DNA from 2 places in the Paraburkholderia sp. RL17-383-BIF-A genome. Region 1 is predicted to be linked to the other one. Evidence: riboswitches for the same ligand, from Rfam matches in the RefSeq annotation. Region 1 holds a riboswitch; the other holds the start of a gene.
The links. Region 1 has a riboswitch for thiamine pyrophosphate ahead of P0D71_RS19530 (FAD-dependent oxidoreductase). Riboswitches for the same ligand answer to the same signal wherever they lie in the genome.

Region 1 (6,412 bases):
CGGCGATCGCTTCGTCCGAGCGCTCGACGTCGAGCGTCTCGTCGTGGAACGCAGCGAGCGACTCGCGATGCGCGACACTGACAATCGCCGCCTTCGGCAGCCGTTCCGTGAACAGGCGATACAGGCGCGCCTCGTTGTCCGCGTCGAGCGCGCTGGTCGCTTCGTCGAGGAACAGATAGTCCGGCTTGTGCAGCAACACGCGCGCGGCGGCGAGGCGCTGTTGCTCGCCCGGCGAGAGAATGCGGGTCCAGTGCCCCGATTCCTGCAGACGGTCCGCGTATTCCGACAGATGGCAGACGACGAGCGCTTCGCGGCATTCGTCGTCGGTGTAGGTGTCCACGGAGGATGGGTAGGCGAGCGCCGCCTTGAGGGTGCCGATCGGCATGTAGCTGACCTGCGGGATGAACATGATGCGCGCGTTGACCGGTGCGTCGATCGAGCCGTCGCCGAACGGCCACAGGCCGGCGAGGGCGCGCATCAGCGTGCTCTTGCCCGAACCCGACGGGCCGCGCACCAGCCAGCGCGAGCCCGGCCGGATCGCCACATCGCGAATGCGCGACAGCGGGTTGCCGTTAGGCAGGGCGAGTTTGAGGCCCTCGGTGGAGAGCTGGTCTTCGTCGACGAAATGCAGATTGATGCCGCCGTGCGCGGTTGCCGGCGAGACCGATTCCTTCAGCCGCGGTGCGTGCACGACGCGCTTGAATTCACGCAACCGGTTCACGGTGGCGCGCCATTCGACCAAGGTGCCGTAACTGTTGATGAACCACGAGAACGAGTCGCTGACGGTGCCGAATGCGCTGGAAATCTGCATCAGCACACCGAACGTGAAGGCGCCGGCGAAGTAGCGGGGCGCGGCGACCACCAGCGGAAAGATGATCGCGATCTGGCCGTAGAAGCTCAGCACGAACGTGAGGCGCTTGGTGTACTTCATCACCTGCCACCAGTTGTCGCGGATGCGGCCGAACAGCGAGTGTGCGTTCTTCTTCTCGGTTTCCATACCGTTGTAGAAGGCGATCTGCTCGGCGTTTTCACGCAGACGGATCAGGCCGAAACGGAAATCCGCCTCGACTTTCTGCGCCTGGTAGTTGATCGGCACGAGCGGATGGCCGACCTTCTGGATGATCAGCGAACCGACCACGGCGTAGAGTGCCGCCGCCCACACCATATAGCCGGGGATCTCGATCGGCATGCCGCCGAGCGAAATGGTCAGCGCGCCGGCAAGCGACCACAGGATCGTGATGAACGACACCAGCGTGACGACCGTGGAGAGCAGGTCGAGCGTGAGTGAAAGGGTGCTGGTGGCGAACGATTGCAGGTCGTCGCTGATCCGCTGGTCGGGGTTGTCGGCGAGGCGGTCGCGCTCGATCCGGTAGAACGCGCTGTCATTCAACCACTCGTTCAGGTAGCGCGTGGTCAGCCACTGGCGCCAGCGAAAGCCGAGCATCTGGCGCAGGTAACGGCCGTACACCGCGAGGATGATGAAGCCGAACGCGAGCCCCGAGAACACCATCAGCAGGTGCGGGAAGTCATGCACGTTCTTGGTTTGCAGCGCGTTGTAGAAGTCGGCGCTCCAGCGATTCAGGCGCACGTTGATCCACACCACGAGCAGATTCATCACGATGATCGCGATGAGCAGGCCCCATGCCGTTTTTCGTTCTTCGGAAACCCAGTAGGGTTTGATCAGGCTCCAGGCGGAGACTTTTTCGTCGGGCGGCAGCGCGGGGCTGGCAGTGGTATTCGGTGTCATGAGCATCCTGAAGTAGTGCTGGCCCATTAGGGGCTGACCCATGTGGGGCTGACCCATCGGGGCAGGTCCGTCTGCGGGCTGCCCTGCGGCGGGTTTGCGGTACAGGCCCGGGCGTCGTGCTCGACGAACGCACGCGCGGGTGAGCGTCCGATTCTGGCGCGAAGCCCTTAAGCGAAAATTAAGTTGCGCCGCGAGGCCTCGCCCCGATACCGCGCGAACGCGGCGTGGCCGTCTGGTGCGCCGGCCGCGCCGCGTTCGTGCGGCATCTGTGCTGGCATTGTGCCAGAGCACCGCCCCAGGCCGTATTGATTAAGCGAAAGATGGTGCCGGATCAAACCGCGTGCGGCGCGGCGGGGCGCTGGTTTGCGGGGGGCGCGTCTTTTATGGTCTAATGGACTTCGACGAAACAGGGGTGCTTCGCGCCACAGGCGGCATGGTTTTCATGCTGCGGCGGCGAGGCTGAGAGAGACCCTTTGCACCCGATCCGGGTAATACCGGCGCGGGAAGTTTCCGGAAGCAGCCAGTCTTCCATTCCCCGCCGGGCGGCGTTAGTCATTGGAACGCGCATTGCCCGGCCGGCCTCACCCGCCGGTTTCGTCCTGGGTACGTGCGTTTTGTTGGCCGTACGGAAAGGACTCGATGACCGCCTATTCTTCAGATATGTGTTTTGCTCTTCGGCACGCCGCTGGTGCGCCGTGCCGCTTTGCCTTTGCTTGCCATCCTGAATGGGAGTGCGCACGATGACGCGTTCTGCGCAACCCGATTTCGCCGTTCTCGGCGGTGGCCTGTGCGGGCGGCTGGTCGCGTGGCGTCTCGCCGGTGAGGGGCATCGCGTGGCGCTGTATGAGCGAGGCGATGCCGCCGGTTCGCAAGCCGCCGCGTGGGTCGCCGCGGCCATGCTTGCGCCGCTCGCGGAAGCCGCGAGTGCCGAGCTGCTCATCACGCGCCTTGGCGCGAGTTCGCTCGATACATGGCCGCAAGTGCTTGCCGAGTTGCCCGAGCCGGTGTTCTTTCAGCGCAATGGCACGCTGGTCGTCTGGCATCACGCCGACCGCACCGAAGCACCGCTGTTCGAGCGCCGCGTGCGCTCCAATGCGCCGGCTGAATTGCTGGACGGCGGTTTCGTCACGCTGTCGGGCGCGCAACTCGGCGCCGCCGAGCCCGCGTTGGCGGGCCGTTTCAATCAGGGCTGGCTGTTGCCACATGAAGGCCAGCTGGATAACCGTCAGGTGCTGAGCGCGCTGGCCGCGGGCCTCGCGCAACGTGGCGTCGAAACGCACTGGAATACGGCGGTCGACGATCACGCGCTGCCGCCCGCCCGCGTCACGATCGACTGCCGCGGCCTCGGCGCGAAGCCCGTGCTGCCCACGCTGCGGGGCATTCGCGGCGAAGTCGCGCGCGTGCATGCGCCCGGTATCAAGCTGACGCGGCCGGTGCGGCTGCTGCATCCGCGCTATCCGCTCTATATCGCGCCGAAGCAGGACGATCTCTACGTGATCGGCGCCACCGAAGTGGAAGGCGAGGACATGTCGCCGGTCAGCGTGCGCTCGGCGCTCGAACTGCTGAGCGCGGCGTTTTCCGTGCATCCCGGCTTCGGCGAGGCACGCATCCTCGAACTGAATTCGCAGTGCCGCCCAACTTTGCCGGACCACCGTCCGGCCTTGCTGTGGGATGGCGCGCAGACGCTGCGCGTGAACGGCCTGTACCGGCACGGCTACATGATCGTGCCCGAAGTCGCCGACGAAGCCGTGCGCTTCGCCGCGGCGCTGCTCGACGGCCGCATCGGCGACGCCGATGCTTTCGCCGACTGGCAGCGCGATGCGCGCTGGAGCGAGCTCTTTCAACTGGACGCCGCGCGGGAGCCGGCATGAGCGTTGCGCAAGTGGTCCACACCCAAACGAGCGCCGCATACCATGCCGCTTTCGCCATCGATTGAACCGTATTCGAACACCATGGACATTCATATCAATCAGAAGCCGTTGTCGCTACCCGAAGGCGCGACTGTCGCCGACGCGCTCGCCGCGTACGGCGCACGTCCGCCGTTCGCGGTCGCGCTGAACGGCGATTTCGTGGCGCGCACCCAGCATGCGGCGCGCGCGCTGCAGGCGGGCGACAAGCTCGATGTCGTGCAACCCGTGGCCGGCGGCTGAGCGCCTCGCCGGGATGCCCGATTGCAGGAAACCAAGGATTATGCAAATGACCTCCTCCCAAACTGCCGACGCGCTCACGCTCTACGGCCAGACCTTCGCGAGCCGTGTGCTGCTCGGCACCTCGCGCTATCCGTCGCTGCAATCGCTGTCCGATTCCATCGACGCGGCGCTCCCCGGCATGGTGACCGTCGCGCTGCGCCGGCAAATGAACGAAGGCGGCGCGGAAGCGGGCTTCTTCGACCTCCTCAAGCGCCACGGCGTACCGCTGCTGCCGAACACGGCCGGTTGCCTGACCGTCGGCGAGGCGGTGACGACCGCGCATATGGCGCGCGAAATCTTCGAAACCGAGTGGATCAAGCTCGAACTGATCGGCGACGACTACACGTTGCAGCCCGACCCGGTCGGCCTGATCGAAGCGGCCGCGCAACTGGTCAAGGACGGCTTCAAGGTGCTGCCGTACTGCACGGAAGATCTCGTGATCGGCCGCCGTCTGCTGGACGCCGGTTGTGAAGCGCTGATGCCGTGGGGCGCGCCGATCGGCACCGGCAAGGGCGTGATCAATCCGTACGGCCTGCGCGTGTTGCGCGAGCGGCTGCCGGACGTGCCGCTGATCGTCGACGCCGGACTCGGCGTGCCGTCGCATGCGGCGCAGGTCATGGAATGGGGCTTCGACGGCGTGCTGCTGAACACCGCCGTCTCACAGGCCACGCACCCCGACGCAATGGCGCGCGCCTTCGCGCTCGGCGTCGAAGCGGGCCGCCAGGCTTTTCTGGCGGGGCCGATGGCCGCGCGCGAAAGCGCGCACGCGAGCACGCCGGTGGTCGGCATGCCGTTCTGGCATCAAGACGGGAGCGCCGCATGACGCAGAGTTTGACATTGAAGGATCGCGACCTCTTCTGGCCGCCCGCCGACGAACTCACCGAAGCCGCCGAGCGCATCCGCGCCCGGCTGGGCGACTGGCCGCCGACGCATGCGCAGTGGCGCATCTGTCTGACCGCGCCGGAGGAACTGAACGGCGGCGACCTGATTTTGATTGCCGACGCGCAGCAGCACGGCGAACAGATGGCGCGCTGGCTGGTGCACGGCGCCGGCGTGATCGAAGCCGCCGAGGAAAAGGCCACGCTGCATCTGGGCGGTGAAAAATACCGCCTGGAAGGCCATCTGGCGGAAGACTGGATTCCCGCGCTGGCGGCTTTCCTCGACTGCGGTTTCGATCCGCATGACGCGCTGGTCCTGGCGCTGGCCTGGCGCGACGGCGACGAAACTCGTGCCGACGACGCTTTTCCCGCCGATATCAACCACTTCCCGCGTCTTGCCGGCTTGCCCGAGGCGCCGCCGCAGGCTTTTGCACGCTGTCCCGAGCGGCTCGGCCTGTATCCGGTGCTGCCGACCGCTGAATGGGTCGAACGGGTGGTGGGCTTTGGCGTGAAGACAGTGCAACTGCGCCGCAAATCCGCCGAACCCGCCGACGAACTGAAGCGCGAAATTGCTCGCTGCGTGGCCGTTGGCCGCCAGTACGACGCTCAGGTCTTCATCAACGACCACTGGCAGGCCGCGCTCGAAGCCGGCGCGTACGGCGTCCACCTCGGTCAGGAAGACGTGCATACGGCTGACCTCGCCGCGCTCGCGGCGGGAGGCGTGCGTCTCGGCCTGTCGACCCACGGTTTCTACGAAATTCTGAAAGCGCTGCATTTCCGGCCGAGCTACATTGCACTGGGCGCGGTGTTTCCGACCACCACCAAGGTCATGCCGACCGAGCCGCAGGGCCTGCGGCGTTTGGCCCGCTACGTGCGACTGCTCGACGGCGTCGTGCCGCTGGTGGCGATCGGCGGCATCGACCTGCAGGTGCTGCCCGACGTGCTGGCGACAGGCGTCGGCTGCGCGGCCGTGGTGCGCGCGGTAACGGAAGCGGCCGATCCGGCGGCGGCCGTTTCTGCACTGCAACAAGCGTTTACGCAATAATCGTGAGAATTGGTTAAGGGTCGGGGCAGCGTCACGGCAACTTTTGCACGGTGGCCCTATAATTCGCCTTCCGTGTAAAAGGACTGTCAGTTTCGTGTCTTCTTCCCCCGAGACCTTACTCGAGTTGCGCGACGTCGACTTCGGTTACGGCGACCGGCTCGTCCTGTCGAACCTGAATCTGCGCTTCAAGCGCGGCCAGGTGGTCGCGGTCATGGGCGGTTCGGGCTGCGGCAAGACCACGGTGCTGCGCCTGATCGGCGGCCTCGTGCGCGCGCAGCGCGGCGAGATCCTGTTCCACGGCCAGGACGTCGGCCGGCAAACGCGCGACGGCCTCTACGCGCTGCGGCGCAAGATGGGCATGCTGTTCCAGTTCGGCGCCCTGTTCACCGACATGTCCGTGTTCGACAACGTCGCCTTCGCGCTGCGTGAGCACACCGACCTTCCCGAAGAACTGATCCGCGATCTGGTGCTGATGAAGCTCAACGCGGTCGGCTTGCGCGGCGCGCGCGACCTGCTGCCGTCGGAGATCTCGGGCGGCATGGCGCGGCGTGTG
Region 2 (6,412 bases), on a different contig from region 1:
AACGAGAATCGCGGTGCCGGTCGCGAGCGGCTGGAAGTCCCATACCGCGCCGTACGGCGTGTTGTACAGGGTGATGAAGACGGCCTTGTCGAGCCCCGGCCACGGCACCTTGACGTCGCCGATCAGGAAGATTTTCGCCACCGTCCAGACGATCACCACGACCGACACGATGATCCACGGATACCAGCCCTGGCCGCCGCCGATCTTGCCGCGCACCTCGCCGACACGGTCGATGTTGACCGCGAATTTCGGATCAACCGCGGGCCGCCAGACGCGCAGGAAGGCGATCGTCAGAATGAGCGAGACCATCGACGACAACACGTCGGTCAGGCTGTAGTTCACGTAGTTCGAGGCGACGAACTGCGTCAGCGCGAAGCTCGCGCCCGATACCAGCAGCACCGGCCACACTTTCAGCATGTTGCGAAAGCCCGCATAGACGCTGATCACATAGAAGGGCAGCAGAAAGGCGAAGAACGGCAACTGGCGGCCGACCATCTTGGCGAGCGAATCGGCCGGCAGGTGCGTGACCGCGCCGAGCACGGTGATCGGCACGCCTAGCGCGCCGAAGGCGACCGGTGCGGTATTGAAGATCAGCGTGAAGGTGAGCGCTTCCAGCGTGGGAAAGCCGAGCAGAATCAGCAACGAACTGGTGATGGCGACCGGCGTGCCGAAACCGGAAATCCCTTCGAGCAGCGCGCCGAACGAAAACCCGATCACCACCAGCACCACGCGCCGGTCGTTCGGCAGATTGTCGATCATCCACATGCGAAAGGCCGCGAAGCGCCCTGAGCGCTGCGAGATGTTGTACAGCAGGATCGCCGCGAACACGATCCACATGACCGGCCAGCATGCGAACACGGCACCGGCCACGACCGAATCGACCGCCAGTCCCACCGGAAACTGCCAGACAAAGATCGCCACGATCAAGCCGACGATCAGGCCCGCGAGCGACGCCTGCCATGCCGGCCGCCGCGCCCAGCCGAGCAGGAGCAGCACGACGATGATCGGTAAGGCCGCGACCAGAAACGATGGCAATAGCGAATTGCCGACAGGGGTGAGTAGTTGATGGAACATCGCGTCTCCTTCGTTGTTGTTCGAACTCGACGCGGCACTTATTTTTATCGGACGCGTCGCTCTGGCAGGACGGATGGGCGTCGGCGGCACGTGCGGGCCGGGCCGGATCGCTTATTTAAACAGGTACTTTGTGAGGCTCTCCGAAGCATAGAACCCAGTCGGGCGGCGTCAAGAAGAAACTGCGGGCGAAGCGGGCAAGGACTGGGAACCCGCGTTGCGCTTGCGTGAGGCAGCACGCGCGAAGCGCGGCGGGGCGGCGTGCTGCAGGGTCTGCCGTGCAGTTCACGGCAAGACCATCAATGAGTCGAAACGCGCCGGCACGCGTCAGTGCCCGTGGCCATGGCCGTGCCCGCCGCCTCCACCGTGGCCACCCCAGTAGCCACCAAAACCGAAGCCGATCGAAACCGAGGGACCATACCAGCCTGGATAGCCGTAATAAGCCGGATAGACCGGCGGCGGATAGTAGACCGGATAGGCCGGCGCGGGCGCCACATACACGGGCGGGGCGGCAACCGCGTAAGTGGGAGGCGGGCTCTGCTGACCACCCTGAGCCTGTTGCTGCTGCGCTGGGTATGAAGCGTCCTGGCCCATCGGCACGGCCTGCTGCGTACCCGCCGCGGGCACGGCGCCGTAATACGGGTAATAGCCGGCCGGATAATAACCGTATGGGTAGTAGCAACCGGACAGGGTGAGGGCGCAGACCATGCCGCCAAGCGCCATGCCGGCGTGTGAGAGTCGAGGAAAGGAGGAACGGGAAAAGCGCAGCGGCAACCGCTGGCCGATCGCACACACCGAATTGATGAGGCGGGACTTCATGACGCGCTCCTGGTTGAATCGAACGCCGCCATTGGGGGCGTCACGGTACCAGCTTACGCTGCTGCGACGCCGACCGGATTGCAAAACGGTAACGGCTTATTTCACCTCATTGCAGCGCCATTCGCGACCTGCATGAACCCGAGCATAAAACGCATGTCGCGCGCGTTGCGCTCATGAGCGACGTGTCCAGCTCGCCGAGGGTCGAGCTTCGCTCGCCCCTCGTGCGTGTCATGTGATGGATCGCGCTACGACCTGCCGTCCGCTTACTTCCCGACCTGATTGCCGATAATGCCACCCGCCGCTGCGCCACCGATCGTAGACAGCGCATTGCCGCCGATCGCCGCGCCCGCGGCGCCGCCCAAGCCCGCGCCGATAGCCGTATCGCGGCCTTGCCGGCTCATGCCTTCACACGCGGAAAGACTCACCACGACTGCCACGATGGCCGCGAGCGTGCCGATTTGACGAATCGATTTCATGATGCTGACTCCGGTAGTTGTAGTTGGAACGTCACCTTCCTTGCATTTGATGTTATCGCCGCAGCCCGTATCCAGATGTTTGCGCTTGTCAACGAACTGTCGGTTTCGTAATCAAATGTTTCCCTCCGGATAGCACGTGGCGTGCCCGGAAGCCGCAAACGCAAAAGCCCGCCAGTGGCGGGCTTCGGTGCTGCAATGCAGAGATTGGCGGATCGAGTGGCGGCTTGGACTGCACCGCGAAAACACGCGACCCGCGTGCGAACCTTACTGCCGCTGATAAATCTCAGCGCCTTTTTTCATGAACTCGATCGACTTCACTTCCATGCCTTTCTTCAACGCTTCGTCGTCGGTGACGCCCTGTTGCGCGGCGAACTCGCGGACGTCCTGCGTGATTTTCATCGAGCAGAAGTGCGGGCCGCACATCGAGCAGAAATGCGCGACCTTGGCCGAATCTTTCGGCAGCGTTTCGTCGTGGAATTCGCGCGCCTTGTCCGGATCGAGGCCGAGGTTGAACTGGTCCTCCCAACGGAATTCGAAGCGCGCCTTGGAGAGCGCGTTGTCACGCACCTGCGCGCCCGGGTGGCCCTTCGCCAGATCGGCGGCATGCGCGGCGAGCTTGTAGGTGATGATGCCGGTCTTGACGTCGTCCTTGTTCGGCAAGCCGAGGTGTTCCTTCGGCGTCACGTAGCAGAGCATGGCCGTGCCGAACCAGCCGATCATCGCAGCGCCAATGCCCGAGGTGATGTGGTCGTAACCCGGCGCGATGTCCGTGGTCAGCGGTCCGAGCGTGTAGAACGGCGCTTCGTCGCACCATTCCAGTTGCAGGTCCATGTTCTCCTTGATGAGTTGCATCGGCACATGGCCGGGGCCTTCGATCATGGTCTGCACGTCGTGCTTCCACGCGATCTGCGTGAGTTCGCCGAGCGTCTTCAATTCGCCGAGCTGCGCTTCGTCGTTGGCATCGTAGATCGAGCCGGGACGCAGGCCGTCGCCGAGCGAGAAGGCCACGTCATACGCCTTCATGATTTCGCAGATGTCTTCGAAATGCTCGTACAGGAAGCTTTCCTTGTGGTGAGCGAGACACCACTTGGCCATGATCGAGCCGCCGCGCGAGACGATGCCGGTCATGCGCTTGGCCGTGAGCGGCACGTATTGCAGACGCACGCCCGCGTGAATCGTGAAGTAGTCGACGCCCTGCTCAGCCTGCTCGATGAGCGTGTCGCGGAAGATTTCCCACGTCAGGTCTTCGGCCTTGCCGTTGACCTTTTCCAGCGCCTGGTAGATCGGCACCGTGCCGATCGGCACCGGCGAATTGCGGATGATCCACTCGCGCGTTTCGTGAATGTGCTTGCCGGTGGACAGATCCATCACCGTGTCGCCGCCCCAGCGGATCGCCCACGTCATCTTGTCGACTTCCTCGCCGATCGAGGACGTCACCGCCGAGTTGCCGATGTTGGCATTCACCTTCACGAGGAAGTTGCGGCCGATGATCATCGGCTCGCTTTCCGGGTGATTGATGTTGTTCGGGATGATCGCGCGGCCGCGCGCCACTTCTTCGCGCACGAATTCCGGCGTGATTTCGGTGAGGCCGTTCGGACCGAACGCGCTCGCACCGAATGCCTGACCCGGATGCTGGCGGCCCATCATCGCGGCGAGCTTTTCGCCGTTCGGGCCACTCGTCTTGAGGCTTTCCAGATACTCGGCGCGGCGCTGGTTCTCACGAATCGCGATGTACTCCATTTCCGGCGTGATGATGCCTTTTTTCGCGTAGTGCATTTGCGAGACGTTCTTGCCGGCGATCGCGCGGCGCGGCGTGCGGTGCAGGCCCTGGAAGCGCAACTCGGCGGTCGCCGTGTCGGCGGCGCGCTCGCGGCTGAAGTCGCTCGACAGGCCCGTCAGCGCTTCGGTGTCGCCGCGCTCTTCGATCCACGCCTGACGCAGTGCCGGCAGACCGGCGCGGATATCGATTTTGGCTTCCGGGTCCGAGTACGGGCCCGACGTGTCGTAGACATAGACCGGCGGATTCTTTTCGCCGCCGAAACTGTCGGGCGTGTCGGCCTGCGAGATTTCGCGCATCGGCACGCGGATATCGGCACGCGAGCCGGTCACGTAGACCTTGCGGGAATTTGGCAGCGGCGCGACGGCGGCTTCATCGACGTGAGCGTCGGCGGAAAGGAACTTCGGGTTGGCGTTCATGCAGTATCTCCTGAGCAAAGCTATGTGGGGCGGCTAAGCAGGAGACGAGACGGAAGTTGTCGGAAATCGCGAGAGATGAGGCCATGGAGCTGGAGTGCGAATTCCGCACGCTTCCCTGCGCTGGCATTATCCAGATCAGGTTCAAAGGGTATTTCTCACCCGCGCTGCACGGACCTCCAACCTCCGTGCAGCGCAGGACCCCCGCGTTAGCAGCGCACACGATACACCGGCCGCCCGCTGCTTGGCAACCCGTCTTCGAACATCGGATGGCGGATATCGCAGCGGCAAGCCACGCGGCATTGCCGTATTCAGGGGGCTGTCATGAAGCGGCGCAACACGCGTTGCTACGCCGTTGCGCTGTGCTTACAGCGTGAAATTGTCGGCGGCTTCGGGTTGAAAGAGGATCTTTTCGAGCTTCAGCACTTTCTCCGTGCCGCTCGGCGGCGTGAAGCGGATGCGCTCGCCGCGTTTGGCGCCGAGCAAGGCGAGGCCGGCGGGGGAGAACACGTTCAGGCGGCCATGCGCGAAGTCCGCGTTCGGCGGATAGACCACGGTCCAGGTCATGTGCTCGCCGCTGGTTTCGTCGACCAGCGTGGCTTGCGAATTCATCGTGACGATATTGGCCGGAATCTCGTGCGAGTCGACGATCACGGCGCGCTCCAGGACGTCGTCGAGCATGTCTTGCAAACGCGCGTCGGCGCCGGGCGCGGCTGCGTGCTTCTCGAGACGGGTGACGTCGAGTTCGGTGAGGTAACAGGTTTTCGTCTTTTTCACGATGGGTACTCCAATTCGATCTGCATGTAGGGGAACAGCGTGCGGATGAGATCGGCCCGGAGCCCGACAACGCGGCTCAGGCAATGGAGCGAGCAGCGTTAAATCGGGCGCCGGGCGGCGTGGAGCGGGAGCGTTCGGGACGGCCCGCCGGCGCGACGCGGCATGAATTCCGCGCGCGCGCAGCCGGTTGCGCGGCGAGGGCGCAAGCGGAAGTGGGCACGGGAAGTCGGAAAGCGCATCGAGGTGGCCGGTGGGTAGCGAAAGAGGGGGAAGCGGGCGCCACGATACAGTTGCACGCGGTGCGATCGAAAGCTGAATGTTAGCACGGGGCTAATCTCTATCGACTGTAGCACAAGGCCGGGGCGTGTCTCTCGACTCGCCGCCAAGGACTGTCGTTCACCATGCGCTATCGGCCGACAGCCGTTGGCAAAGCGCGCGGGCCGTATTCAAGCCAGTCCGTCGCCTGTCCGAAAGTTACGGAGGCCGAATCATCGCCGACCTTGCTTGAGCGTCCACTCAACCAGGCGGCGTGAGGCTCGACCACTCAGTGATCCGCAGCAACGCACGGCGGCTCATGCCGAAACACAGATCGCTATGCCTTGTGCATTCAACGCGTTCTGTGGCGTCGACGTGGCAAATACGGGGGGGAACGTCCGCGGCGTTTTTGTTGCAAGTACGCCAAAAAGTTACGATTCTTTCAAGCGACGCGGTGGGCGCTTACTGCATAATGCCGTGCGCGCCCACTATTTGGCGCGTGTTCGCCGTGGCCCGATTTCTTCGGCCGCCGCGGCGTTGTGGCTCATTGGCCATCTATCGTCCTTCCGCTCCACCAACATGTCCGCCAGCCTCGCCCGTCAGACCGTATCGCCGATGCGGTGTCCGCCATCCCGCCTCAGGGTCTCCAGCGGGGGCGCCGCACCTCGAGCGGCATGGGCGGGTTGAACGCATGTCGCTGCAACTCCCAAGCCGTTTTCCGCGTGGTTTTTCGCTCCGTTTGCCGCAGTCCCGCAATGGCCAGCTCGCGCTCGCGCTCGCCGTCGTCTATGTCGTGTGGGGCTCGACCTATCTTGCCGTGC

Region 2: it holds a riboswitch for thiamine pyrophosphate, as region 1 does, so the genes downstream of both, thiC (phosphomethylpyrimidine synthase ThiC) here and P0D71_RS19530 (FAD-dependent oxidoreductase) in region 1, are expected to answer to the same signal.

Annotation. Positions count from the first base shown of each region.
Region 1 covers NZ_JARESR010000016.1:80,014-86,425, forward strand. The annotation lists gene P0D71_RS19525 (ABC transporter ATP-binding protein/permease) at 1-1,747, opposite strand, end outside; TPP riboswitch at 2,146-2,270, shown strand; gene P0D71_RS19530 (FAD-dependent oxidoreductase) at 2,488-3,618, shown strand; gene thiS (sulfur carrier protein ThiS) at 3,700-3,897, shown strand; gene P0D71_RS19540 (thiazole synthase) at 3,944-4,759, shown strand; gene thiE (thiamine phosphate synthase) at 4,756-5,859, shown strand; gene P0D71_RS19550 (ABC transporter ATP-binding protein) at 5,954-6,412, shown strand, end outside.
Region 2 covers NZ_JARESR010000002.1:86,893-93,304, forward strand. The annotation lists gene P0D71_RS02630 (L-lactate permease) at 1-1,074, opposite strand, end outside; gene P0D71_RS02635 (hypothetical protein) at 1,399-1,890, opposite strand; gene P0D71_RS02640 (YMGG-like glycine zipper-containing protein) at 2,154-2,366, opposite strand; gene thiC (phosphomethylpyrimidine synthase ThiC) at 2,631-4,562, opposite strand; TPP riboswitch at 4,657-4,775, opposite strand; gene P0D71_RS02650 (GreA/GreB family elongation factor) at 4,926-5,336, opposite strand; gene P0D71_RS02655 (EamA family transporter) at 6,283-6,412, shown strand, end outside.